One region of the Desulfovibrio simplex genome, then DNA from elsewhere that is predicted to be linked to it. Evidence: predicted binding sites of a transcription regulator. Region 1 holds the regulator's gene; each other region holds the start of a gene.

Region 1 (3,026 bases):
ATCCTTTGCCGCTGTGAGCAGAGCATCCCCGAAGAACTGCGCCGCAAGATCGCCCTCTTCTGTAATGTCGATCAGGACGCCGTGTTCTCCTCGGTGGATGTGAACAATATTTATGAAGTGCCGCTGAAGTTTTATGAAGAAGGCTTTGACCAGAAAGTGGCGATCATGCTGCGCCTGCCAGCGCGCAATGCCCATCTTGAAGCCTGGGAAAAGCTCGTCAGCGACTGCGCCGATCCCAAGGGCACGGTTACCATTGCCATTGTGGGCAAGTACGTGGACCTGAAAGAGGCGTATAAAAGCCTGCATGAAGCTCTGATCCACGGCGGCGTGGCCAACCGCGTTCAGGTGAATCTGCGCTACGTTAATTCCGAAAACATTGACGACAGCAATGTGGCGGAACAGTTGAAAGGCTGCGACGGCATTCTGGTTCCCGGCGGCTTTGGATACCGTGGCGTTGAAGGCAAGATCGTGGCCATCCGGTATGCGCGTGAAAAAAAAGTGCCCTTCTTTGGCATCTGCCTGGGCATGCAATGCGCTGTCATCGAATTTGCCCGTCATGTGGCGGAAATGGCCGACGCAAACTCCGAAGAATTCGACCACCGCTCCAAGCACAAGGTCATTTACCTCATGACCGAATGGTACGATTTCCGCACCAAGAACGTTGAAAAACGCGACGCTGGCAGCGACAAGGGCGGCACCATGCGCCTTGGATCCTACCCGTGCAAGGTTCTGCCCAATTCTCGCGCGTTTGAGGCGTACAAGAAAGAGCTGGTTGAAGAGCGCCACCGCCACCGCTATGAATTCAATAACGAATTCAGGGATGCTCTGGCGGAAAAAGGCATGGTTTTCAGCGGCACTTCACCGGACGGAAACCTTGTGGAGATAGTGGAACTGCCCGACCACCCCTGGTTTTTGGGCTGTCAGTTCCACCCCGAATTCAAATCCAGGCCCATGGCCGCGCATCCGCTGTTCCGTGAATTTATCACGGCAGCCAAAAAGCACGCCAAGGTGTAAGGCTTGCATGATCGCATCATAATTTGATGACAGGAAGAAGGGAGGGCGACCTCCCTTTTTCCGTTTCAGGACCAGCTGCGGTTCTTGAAGCCAACACCTTGAAAACAATGATGCAAAGCTTGGGCCAGCTCACGGATTGGTTTGTTTTTTGGTCGCGCAACCTCTGGCTATTGCATAATTTTTGCCACTATGGCACACTACTTGTAAATAAAATATTTTCTGCTGACCTTTCAAGACGGAACAGGCTCATGGCACTGGAACTTCGACAGCAATTAAAACTGACTCAGCAGCTCGTGATGACCCCGCAATTACAGCAGGCCATCAAGCTGCTCCAGCTCTCACGCATGGAGCTTCTCGAGACTGTGCAGCAGGAAATGCTGGACAATCCTTTTCTTGAAGAATCCCAGGGCGATGACACTTCGCCAGATTCAGGCGATGACAGGCGGGAAAAAGCCGCCGAAGAGGTGTACGATCAAGACCTGGCCAAGGATGCCGACTGGGAAGATTACCTGGGAGAGTTCGCAAGCACTCCCCGCCTTGTGCAGCCACGCGAGTTTGAGGTTGCTGAAGATATTTCGCCCCTTGAAGCGCGCTACTCGGCCAAGCCCACCCTCGAAGGCCACCTGCTGTGGCAGTTGCGTCTTTCCTCCCTCACAGAGACACAAAAAGACATAGGCGAAGTCATCATCGGCAACCTTTCTTCTGCCGGGTATCTGCACGCCAGCCTGGAAGAAATCGCACAGATGACGGAGTCTGATACGGCTGAAGTTCAGACGGTGCTTGAAAAGGTGCAACTGTTTGATCCTGTGGGCGTGGCCGCCCGTGATGCCCGTGAATGCCTGCTCGTACAGATAAAAAGCCTGAAGTATGACCGCGACCCCATACTGCTTGAACTCGTGCGCTCGCACCTGGAGGACCTTGAAGCCAAGCGCTACAAGCCCCTGCTGCGCAAATTCAAGCTGGATATGGAGGAACTGAAAGAATATCTGGACATCATCCAGAGCCTTGATCCCCTGCCTGGAGCCAGTTTTGGCGGTGGCGAACCAACCTATGTGAGCCCTGATGTTTTTGTGTACAAAATGGGCGATGAGTTCGTCATTCTGCTCAACGAGGATGGCTTGCCGCAGTTGCAGCTTTCCAATCTGAGCCAGATGGACATGAAGGGATCCTCAGATAAGGAAAAAGAATACTGTACAGAAAAAATGCGCTCGGCCAGCTGGCTCATCAAGAGCCTCTATCAGCGCCAGCGCACCCTGTACAAAGTGATGGAAAGCATCGTCCGGCACCAGCAGCCCTTTTTCGAGGATGGCGTGACGCGTCTGGCACCGCTTATTCTCAAGGATATCGCTGATGACATCAGCATGCATGAATCCACGGTAAGCCGCATAACAACAAACAAGTACGTGGCGACGCCGCACGGCATTTTTGAACTGAAATTTTTCTTCAACAGCGGTCTGGAGCTTGATGACGGCAGCCAGGTCGGCTCTGAGAGCGTTAAAGCCCTCATCAAGAAGTTCATTGCTGACGAAGACACCAGGTCTCCCCTGAGCGATGAACGCATTGGCGAAATGCTGAAAGAGCACCTTAAGGTCAACATCGCACGTCGCACTGTGGCCAAGTACCGCACTGCCCTTGATATTCCGTCGTCTTCAAGACGCAAGGAACATTTCTGACCTTGGCCTTGGCGCGGCACAAGCGCCGCTGCCCGCCTGAGGCAAAAAATTTTTAAAACAAGATGGTTCATCAAATTTCCACCGTCGTTCAAAAGACGGGTTCCACAGTTCTCCATGCCGGGAACTGACATCATAAGGAGGATTATATGAACATCTCTTTTGCCTTCAAAAACTTTGAAGCCTCCGACCATCTTAAAAAGTATGCCCGACGCCGCATGGAAAAGCTGGGGCGTTTTTTTGGCAAGTCTTCCGGTCTTGAGGTAAGCGTTGTGCTTACTGTGGACAAGTTTCGTCATCGCTGCGAAGTGACGGTTGTTGGCGAAGGTTTGCATATAAACG
Region 2 (3,026 bases), 920 kb from region 1:
CGTCAGGCTTCACTCCCTGATAGAGCAGGGCGTTGATCTCGGCCTGCTTGCCGTACTTCTGCTGGAAGAGCGGCTGCATCTTGGGGCCGAATTCCTTGTGGATGTCCTGTATGGCGTTGATCTGTTCAGGAGTCATGTTCATATGGGGACCCATATGCTGGCCCATCCGGCCGGCCGCAGGGGGAGCGGGAACTTCGGCCGGGGCGCTGCTGGCGATGCCGGCGGTTCCAAGCAGGGCTACAAGAGCGAGCGCCGCAGTGGTAGAAGCAAATTTGGATGTTTTCATGGTGTGTCCTTTATAATGTTCGGTTGAGGCCGAAGTTTTTTGTCTTTGTGCGGACCTTGGCGCCGCAGTGCGTCGTTACCGTGTATGCGAACGGGTGATTCAGGGGGCCGTATATGCCATTTCTGCCTTGCCAGCCCGGCCCCCTATGGCCGCCGCAGCCGGACAGCGACGCCGCTGTTGTGATTGTCTGCCAAGAACGTTGGTAAGGCGTCTCATGTGTGGTCCTTGGGGTTTCAGGGCGTCTGCGGCCGGGGCTTACCGGCCCATGTGGCTGCCGCCATGGGGACCGTGGGGGCCGTAGCCGCCGTGACCGCTGCCGCCGTTGCCGCACCAGGGAGAGGCAGTTCCGGTGCTTGTGGCATTCTGGGCGTGCACGGGCAGGGCGGTGAGGGCCATGGCGAACACAAGGGCCAAGGATGCAAAGATGAACGAGGGTTTGATGGTTGAAGTTTTCATGATGGTCTCCTTGACTGTATATGTATCGTGCTCTTGATTGTTTCCTGAAAGGAATATCAGATCACGTTTTTAAGCTTTTCGTATTCTTCCGGTGTTATTTCGCCGGAAGCAAGGCGTCGTTTCAAAATGTTCAGCGTGTCGCGGCGGTCAAAGTTGCAGGGTTTGCGTCCAATAAAGCGAAAGATACAGTAAATCGCCAGAACCAGCACCGTAACCGCAAGAAGCATTCCTATCCAACCGCCACCCCAGCCGAAAAAATTCAGATAATTACAAGCATGCATTATGTGTCCTCCCGGTGAGACCGGGCGCGCCCTGCATTGGGGCGGGGTTGCGCTGTCACCTGTTTGCGCGTTTTCACGCGCTCTTGCCCCCTATAAGGCAAAGCTCGTGCCAACGTTGTGCGTTTTCTTATAACATTAGATAGTAATTAATTTTATTTTATTGTGGACGCTTTTGGGCAGTATCCTGGTCTGATGGATATTGTCCATTTTTTACCCACATTGGCACGGCTGTGTCCAATTTTTACCAGCACCCTTGACCAGATGAGTAAAAAATACATAATAGGGACATTCAGCCACACAAGGACAGGCCATGAAGAGCAGATTTTCAAGATTATTCTCCATCAGAGGAGCGCGCGCCCTGCATTTGGGGCTTTCTCCCTGGATGATCGTGGGCATAGCCATTATTCTTGGTCTGACCATTTCGGCTCTTGCCGTGCGGAGCACCCAGCGCGGCAAGACGTATATGATACAGAACCTCCTGGACCGGGCCGAGGCCCTCATATGGGCCCTGGAGGCGGGCGCGCGCACGGGTTTGTGCACCCCTCTGGGCAATTCGGACGGGCTGCAGTCCCTGCTGGCGGAAACGGCCAAGCAGCCCGGCATTGTTTTTATGGCTGTGGCCAACAATGCGGGAGAAATGCTGGCCTACAGCGTGCCAGTGCGCACCCGCGACAGAAGCCGGGGCAATGATGGCAGATATGCAGCCGGGTCGGGATCAGTCGGCGACGGCAGGGTCGCCGCGCAGGCGCAACAGGGCGAAAAAGCTTTGACCATTATCATGCCCACGGCGGTGCAGGTGACGGAAAAACCCGCATGGCGTCTGCGCCAGTGGGGCGACAGAAAAGTTTTTGAGGTATACCGCGCTTTTGTTCCGCTGGAAGATGACCGCCCAATGCCTTTGCCCATGCGCGGGCACGGGCAGCACGGCATGGGGCGCAGCAGGGGCGTGGTGGGCACGGATATGCCCCATGGCCCCATGTCGCCCAGAAGAATGGAGCCACTGCCACAGCCCGCGGGGCCGGGCATGTCGGGCGTTACGGGCGGCCCGCAGCCGGACTTGAGGCGGCCCGCTCCCGGAATGCCGGGGGACGGCAGCGCCTGGCCGGCTGCCCAACTGCATCCGGGGCAGCCCCGTCAGCCGCAGGGCGTGGTCGTGGTGGGGCTTGATCTCAAACCCTTTGAGGCGGCGCTGGCGGCGGACCTGCGCTATAACGCCATGTCGGCCGCCCTGGTGGCGGCTTTGGGCCTTGCGGGCTTTGTTTCACTGTTCTGGGCGCAGAATTACCGCCATTCACGCAAGATGCTGCGCGATTCGCGGGCCATGGCGTCAGAAGTGGTCGCCAATCTGCCTCTGGGCCTTCTGACCAGTGATCCTTCGGGCAGGGTGGCCATGGTCAACGACACTGCCCTGCGCATGTTCGACCTTGACCGGGGCACGGCCTTGTACGCGCCCCTGACAGGGCTGCCGGGTCTGGACTGGAAGGCGCTGGTGGCGGAACTGGCCGGGGGCCGCAAGGTGCTTGAGCGCGAATGCGTCCTGACGACAGGGCGCGCGGGCGCGGTCATCAGCCTCAGCGCCGCCACCATGCGCAATCAGGACGGCGTTTTTCTGGGCAACGTATTTATTCTGCGCGACATTACCGAGGTCAAGCGCCTGCAGGCAGACGCGCAGCGCAACGACCGTCTTTCAGCCCTGGGGCATCTGGCTGCCGGTGTGGCGCATGAGGTGCGCAATCCTCTGAGCACCATCAAGGGCGTGGCCCTCTATATCGCCAAGCGCATGCTGCCGGGCGGCCGTGAAGAGGAAGCCGCCCAGCGCATGATTGATGAAGTGGACAGGCTGGACAGGGTCGTTTCCGAACTGCTGGAATTCGCCCGGCCAGGAGCCATCAGCACGACGGACGCCGACCTTGCCGAAATCATCAACCGGGCCCTGCGTCTGACCGAAGCCGATGTGCGCGCCAGAAACATCCAGGTCACTCTTGACGTGGCTTCTGACCTGC
Region 3 (3,026 bases), 1.4 Mb from region 1:
AAATCCAGAAAGCTCCCGCGGCCTCTTCTGTCAGGCAGATCCCGGTGAAAAAGCAGAAAAATTCTCTGCACGCGCGGGAGTGGACCTTCAGTGAGGGCAGCAGCCGTGACGCATGGCAGCTCCAGGGTATGCCCGCCAGCAATCTGCAGGGACGTGCCGTTGGCAGCCCTGTGCCGAAAGATATTGCCCCCGGTCAGGTGGTGAACACCTCCAAGGGCATCGACAGCGCCCTGAGCCAGGCGGAAAAGAGCAAAAAAAAGGGAGCCCTCGCCCTGAGCGTGGACGACGAGAGTTCCCCCTGGCGTGAATCGGTCACAAGCAGCGTGTCGCCTGACGAGAACCTGAGTATGGAAAGCCGCCACGTGGTGCGCGCCTATGCCGACACCGAAGTGAACGAGGACATGAATATCGGCCTTGGCCCGGAGCTCATACTCAGAAACGAACACCGCGAACGCCCTTCCAACAACAAACAGCCCGATTCCGTACTGGGCATGGGCATGCAGTTCAAGCTGGATTTTTAATCCGTGCTTGAAGCTGCCGCATCAAGGCAGGCTGCGTTTACCCGCGCCCTTTTTCGGCTTTGCGGCATGTGTTGCTGCGCCCAGCCAGGGCGGCTTGTCCCCCGTGGTCCCCGCATGCTGCCCCGTGGTTTCTCACGTTGCCTCGCGCGGGTTCACGCCGTGCTCCCGTGCTCTCCCTATCCCCGCGTGCGGTTCAGGGCAAAAAGCGTTTCAGCACTGTGTCGACATTCTGGCGCAATCCCGTCCAAACCCTTGCCGTAGCCAACTCCGCCATGCTGCCCCCTGCGCCAACCCCAAGCCAACTCGCTGCAATGTCATATCTTTAATGCCTTGGCATTGTCCTTGCTTCCCCTCGTACGGGGCGGCAGTTCGGCCGCCGTGCGCAGATGCGGAACGAAACGGTTCTGGCGACTACACGAGTGGGCGTTGGCATCAAAGCCGCAGGCACGGCTTTGATGCCGCTTTTAAAAAATGACCGATTTTTTTGCTGGCCGCAAACCGGAGATCGGAACAGACGATATTGCTGATTACTGACGCTGTTACGCGACGATGCGGGCGTTCTGCGACTTTGAAAAATGTAAATTCTCAAAGTCGGATGCTCCAGGAGGAATGATTATATGGCGCTTTCAAATTTTCTTATCCGTCCACCCACCGAGGCACAGCAGGGCCAGCAGGCCGGACAGCGTCGTTCTGCGCCCGCTGCCGCCACGGGTGGGTCCAGTTTTGCCGCTGTCATGCAGGGGCAGGCGCGTCAGGCAGAAGACAGCGCGAAATCGCAGCAGGCCGCGCAGAATCAGAGCGCACAGGCGCCTGCCGGGGCAGGCATGCCCGTCAATCTTGCAGGCGGCCAGATAGGCGGCCAAGTAGGTGGTCAGACGCCAGGGCGAAACAGCATGGTGCTGGCCGGGCGCAGCCCCAGCGACCTTATGCGCGCTCAGGTGTTCAACAAGGCACAGACGGATATGCGTGAGACGCAGGCAATTGAGGGCCTCATGCAAAGTGTGGGCGGCGGCGGCTCCACCCTGGATCTGGCCCGCAGCATGGGCACGGCCCGCCATCTGCGCTCCATGACAAGCGCTCTGGGCGACAAGATGAGCGGTTTCAACGTCTCTGATTTTGTGCATTCCCGCCCCCAGGGGCAGGGCAAAGCGCGTCAGGCGCGACGTAAAGCCAGTGCGGAAGACCTTGAAATGGGCAAGCTTTCGGCCCAGTTTGAGTCTGGCCGCGACGGCATTGCCGCCGTGGGCTATGACCGCAACGGCGGAACCTCATACGGCAAGTATCAGGTGTCTTCGCGCGCGGGCAGCCTCGGTGATTTTCTTGATTTTCTGGACAGCGAAGCGCCGGAGCTTTCCAAAAGGCTGCGCTCGGCCGGCCCCGGCAATACGGGCAGCCGCAAGGGAGCCATGCCCGATGTCTGGCGCGCCATTGCCAATGAACAGCCCGAGCGCTTTGAGGAACTTCAGGAGGCCTTCGTGCGTGAAAGCCACTACAAGCCCGCGGTAGATGCCATAGCCCAGCGCACCTCGCTTGATGCGGACAAGCTCTCCACCGCCATGCGCGAGGTCATCTGGAGCACGGCCGTGCAGCACGGGCCCACGGGGGCGGCACGCATTTTCGCCAGGGCGGACGACATGAGCGGCAGCCCCAACGATCCCGGATATGAGCGCAGGCTCATTACCAACGTGTACAAGGTGCGCGCCGGTCAGTTCGGTTCTTCCACCAGCGAGGTGCAGGCTGCGGTGCAGAACCGCTTCCGCCAGGAGCGCACCCTGGCGCTCAATCTTCTGGATGACGGGCACAGTTCCAATCTGGCCTGATACACCCCCTGTACCTTATGAATACTGCCGCGCCACACGCTTCAGACATACCGTGCCCCCCCGTTTCGCCCCGCTGCGACACGAGGGAGGGTGCGGGCGTTATCATCATCAACCTCACGCGCTTCGGCGACCTGCTGCAAAGTCAGGCCCTTGTCAATGATCTGCACACGGCTGGCCTGCGCGTGGGTCTGGTCTGTCTTGAAAACTTCGCTTCGGCATTGCCGCTTTTACGCCATGTGGATGCGGCCTGGCCTCTGCCCGGAGCAAGCCTGATGGCCGACATAAACGGCAACTGGCGAGACGCGGCCCTGGGGATGCTGGCGTTTGTGCGCCGCATTCACCGTGAGATGCCCGACGCGCGCGTCATCAACCTCACAGCCACGCTGTCCGCCCGCCTGCTGGCCCGTATGCTGACCTCGCAGCCTGAAGGCATATGGGGCTTCGGCATGGATCCGGAGGGCTACGGCTTCAGTGGCGGCATCTGGACCTCCTTTCTGGCCGGAACCGTACTGCGTCGCCTCAGCACCCCCTTCAACCTGGTGGATACCTTCAGGATGGTCGGAGCGCACGCCTTGTCCGCGCAGGAACTGGAGCGCATGCATTCCGCCAGCGCGCACGGGGATTCGGCTGGCGCACAAGGGGACGCGGCGACTTCAGGGCTGCGGTTGCCCTCTGACGAAGATAT
Region 4 (3,026 bases), 790 kb from region 1:
TGGGCGTCCTGCAGGGCCTCGTGGCTGAGGCGCTGTATCCTGGCCTGGCGCAGGCGTCCCAGCAGGGTGTTGATGTCCGCCTTTACGCCTTCCAGTTCCCTCGGCAGGGGCGGCAGGTCAAGGTCGTCGGATCCACCCGTGACGTTGCGCTTGTGCAGCGTCCACCCCAGAGTGTTGAGCGATTTGCTCATCTGGCGCGCCAGCCACCACAGGCTCAGCGTTAAAAGCAGCATGCCCCCCAGAAAGCTGACGGCGTATATGCCCATGACCTGCATGCCGGCACGGGTGGTCGTAAAGCTGGTATCCAGAACGGCCAGGCCGCCGAGCACAATGGGGTCGCCGCCGGAGCCTGGCATAAAGCTTATGGGCACGTAGCTTACCCGCTCCACCCGCATCTGGCCGTTGCTCCACACGGTGCTGCTTTCTGTCATGGGCAGCTGGTTGGCCTGCCCTGCCTGCACGTCGGCAACCATGCTCCAGTAGTTGATATGTTCCGGACTTGGGCGAAAAGCCATGCTGAAGCCGGGACGTCCGTAATCACCCCAAAATCCCGCCCGAACGGAATCGTTGGCCAGGCTTTTGCCTGCCAGAGTCGCGTCGGGCGTTTCGGATTGAAACAGCATCCAGCCGTCCCTGTCGAAAAACAGGCTGCGCACGCGGGTTTCGGAGCCTGACGCCGCTATGGGGGCCTCGGGAGATGAATAGCGCGAGATGATGTTCCGCAGGTCCTTCATATCAAGGGACAGCAGGAGGTAGCCCTTGAAGTTGCCCTCCCTGTCATGCACGGCCGTAAAAAAGCGCAGCACATAAAGAGACAGGCCCTGAAGGGAATTGTTGACCGGCACCATGGAGTATACGGCCTCCATGGGTTGCCCCACATTGACATACCCGGGCCGCTGATCGCCGCTGAGGTTGTGAAACGGGCTTGAGGGGCTGTCCAGCGCCACCTGCATGGGCACATTGATGACCTGGCCCTCGTGGTTGAGCAGAAGGTAGCGGCTTTCGGGGGCCAGACCCAGGTAGGCCACCTCGCGGTAATGCAGGCCGTCGGCTTTCGTGCGGAACTCCAGCCTGTTCTTCATGTCCGCCGGATCCATTGATCCGGCGGCCAGAATGAGCAGCTGGTTGCGTGTTTCTGCCAGCGCATGCTCAAGAGCCAGCCTCATGCCCTGGGCCTGAAGCTGCGCGTTGCGCGCTATTGCGCGATTGACGATGTTTTCGATGCTGCTGCCGGTGGCGACAAAGATAAGAAGCAGAACCACAGCCAGCAGGGGGAGCCCCAGTATGAGCATGCGGCTGACAAGGCTGCGGTTCATGAAAAAGGAGGTGATGTCCAACGTGCTGCCGCCGGGAAGCGTTCTGTAGAAGCGCATCAGGGAGCCCCCTTTTGTGGTTGCGCAAAAAAGCGCAATCTTTGTGGCGACTATAGGATAGTTGCGAAAAACTGGCAAGATGTTTCGTGCAAACGGAGGAAAAAATCAGAGAATTACGGCAAATATCATGCAATGGCACGAGGATTGCTATCTTTTTCACATTCACTGCGTGACAGTCGGTGTGGCCCGGTGTGGGAACAGCCGAAAAGAGTCTAAAGGGACCGCAAACTGAGTGGAGGGTTTTATGAAAAAGATGCGCAAGCTCATGACGTGGCTGGCAGGCTGCGCGTTCATGCTTGCCGCCATGCCTGGCATGGCCTTGGCAGCCGGCGGAGGAAAGGAAGCGGCGGTGGTCATTGTGGCCGATACGCGCAAGCTGGACGGCATCCTGTACTGGTGGGCTGAAATGTACAATGAAAGCCATCTGTTTTTCGCCATCCTGACCATGCTCATCATTCCCATCGTGGGATGTATTCTGGGCTGGTTGGCCGACATCGTCATGACGCATATCGGCATTGACCTCAAGCACCGCGAACTGGCCGAAAAGTAAGGGGGCACAGTATGGAATGGCTGTATATTTTGATGCCCATTTCCGGCGTGAACATTTTTTGGCCGGGACTGATCATTCTTGGGTTTGGCGTGGGTATTATCGGCGGCTTTTTCGGGCTGGGCGGCGCATGGATGGTGACCCCCGGTCTGAACATCCTGGGCTTCCCCATGGCCTTTGCCATCGGCACTGACGTTGCGCAGATGGCCGGTAAATCACTTATTTCGACCATGCGTCACGGCAAGTTCGGCAACGTCGACTACATGCTGGGCATCACCATGCTCATCGGTACGGTCATCGGCGTTGAAATCGGCGCGCAGATGGTCATGTGGCTTGAGCGCATCGGTTCGGTGGACAAGGTCGTGCGCTGGCTTTACGTGGTGCTGCTCATCTCCATTGCCTGGCTGGTCTTCCACGACGCCGCCGTGCGCCGTCGCAAGGAGCGCGAGGCCAAGGCGCAGCACAAGGAACTGGACGCCACCGCTGTGGGTATTGACTGGGCTTCACGCCTTCAAGCTATCAGGATTCCTCCCGTTGTACACTACAAGCATGCCAACATCACCTGCTCTGCGTGGCTGCCCATCATGGTCAGCTTTTTCACGGGCTGGCTGGCCGGTATCCTCGGTATCGGCGGCGGTCTCATCCGTATGCCCGCTCTCGTCTATCTTGTGGGCTGCCCCACCCATCTGGCAGTGGGCACGGACCTCTTTGAAGTTGCCATTTCCGGCCTGTATGGAACGGCGTCCTACGCGTACAAGGGTCGCGTGGAGCTCCTGGCCGCCCTCATCATGCTGGCTGGCGCTGCCGTTGGAGCGCAGATAGGCGTGGTGGCCACCAAATATGTCAAGGGTTACGGCATCCGTTTTGTCTTTGGTCTGGCCGTGCTCGGCTGCCTTATGTCAGTTGTGCTCAAGCTCCTTCAGGCTGAATTCCCGTCCTGGGGCTGGCTGCTTGGCCCTCTGGCCACAGTTGAAGTGCTTGGTTTCGTGAGTGCCATTTCCATCTACATCGCGGTGAAGATGGTGCAGGGCGCCAAGGCGGAATTGGCCGCCAAGAAGATGCGGGCAGCGAACAGCTAGGAGGAACACAGCCATGAAGATTCGTAG

What was found. The regulator sigma-54, encoded in region 1, starts transcription at its own class of promoters, with help from an activator protein. The targets are predictions, from matches to a motif close to CTGGCACGGNNNNTGCTT.
Region 2: ACZ5DH_RS01665 (SHOCT domain-containing protein) is a predicted target of sigma-54. The motif match lies at 1,119-1,136, and genes of this name have one in related genera.
Region 3: ACZ5DH_RS11240 (VgrG-related protein) is a predicted target of sigma-54. The motif match lies at 852-869, and genes of this name have one in related genera.
Region 4: ACZ5DH_RS02140 (DVU0150 family protein) is a predicted target of sigma-54. The motif match lies at 1,506-1,523, and genes of this name have one in related genera.

Annotation. Positions count from the first base shown of each region.
Region 1 covers NZ_AP042377.1:1,322,946-1,325,971, forward strand. Annotated here, with positions in the region: gene ACZ5DH_RS05485 (CTP synthase) at 1-1,014, shown strand, start outside; gene rpoN (RNA polymerase factor sigma-54) at 1,263-2,687, shown strand; gene hpf (ribosome hibernation-promoting factor, HPF/YfiA family) at 2,834-3,026, shown strand, end outside.
Region 2 covers NZ_AP042377.1:400,434-403,459, forward strand. Annotated here, with positions in the region: gene ACZ5DH_RS01655 (hypothetical protein) at 1-286, opposite strand, end outside; gene ACZ5DH_RS01660 (hypothetical protein) at 542-742, opposite strand; gene ACZ5DH_RS01665 (SHOCT domain-containing protein) at 799-1,023, opposite strand; gene ACZ5DH_RS01670 (ATP-binding protein) at 1,334-3,026, shown strand, end outside.
Region 3 covers NZ_AP042377.1:2,693,653-2,696,678, reverse strand. Annotated here, with positions in the region: gene ACZ5DH_RS11245 (hypothetical protein) at 1-521, shown strand, start outside; gene ACZ5DH_RS11240 (VgrG-related protein) at 1,139-2,341, shown strand; gene ACZ5DH_RS11235 (glycosyltransferase family 9 protein) at 2,359-3,026, shown strand, end outside.
Region 4 covers NZ_AP042377.1:530,224-533,249, forward strand. Annotated here, with positions in the region: gene ACZ5DH_RS02135 (sigma 54-interacting transcriptional regulator) at 1-1,373, opposite strand, end outside; gene ACZ5DH_RS02140 (DVU0150 family protein) at 1,618-1,923, shown strand; gene ACZ5DH_RS02145 (sulfite exporter TauE/SafE family protein) at 1,935-2,999, shown strand; gene ACZ5DH_RS02150 (DUF4881 domain-containing protein) at 3,013-3,026, shown strand, end outside.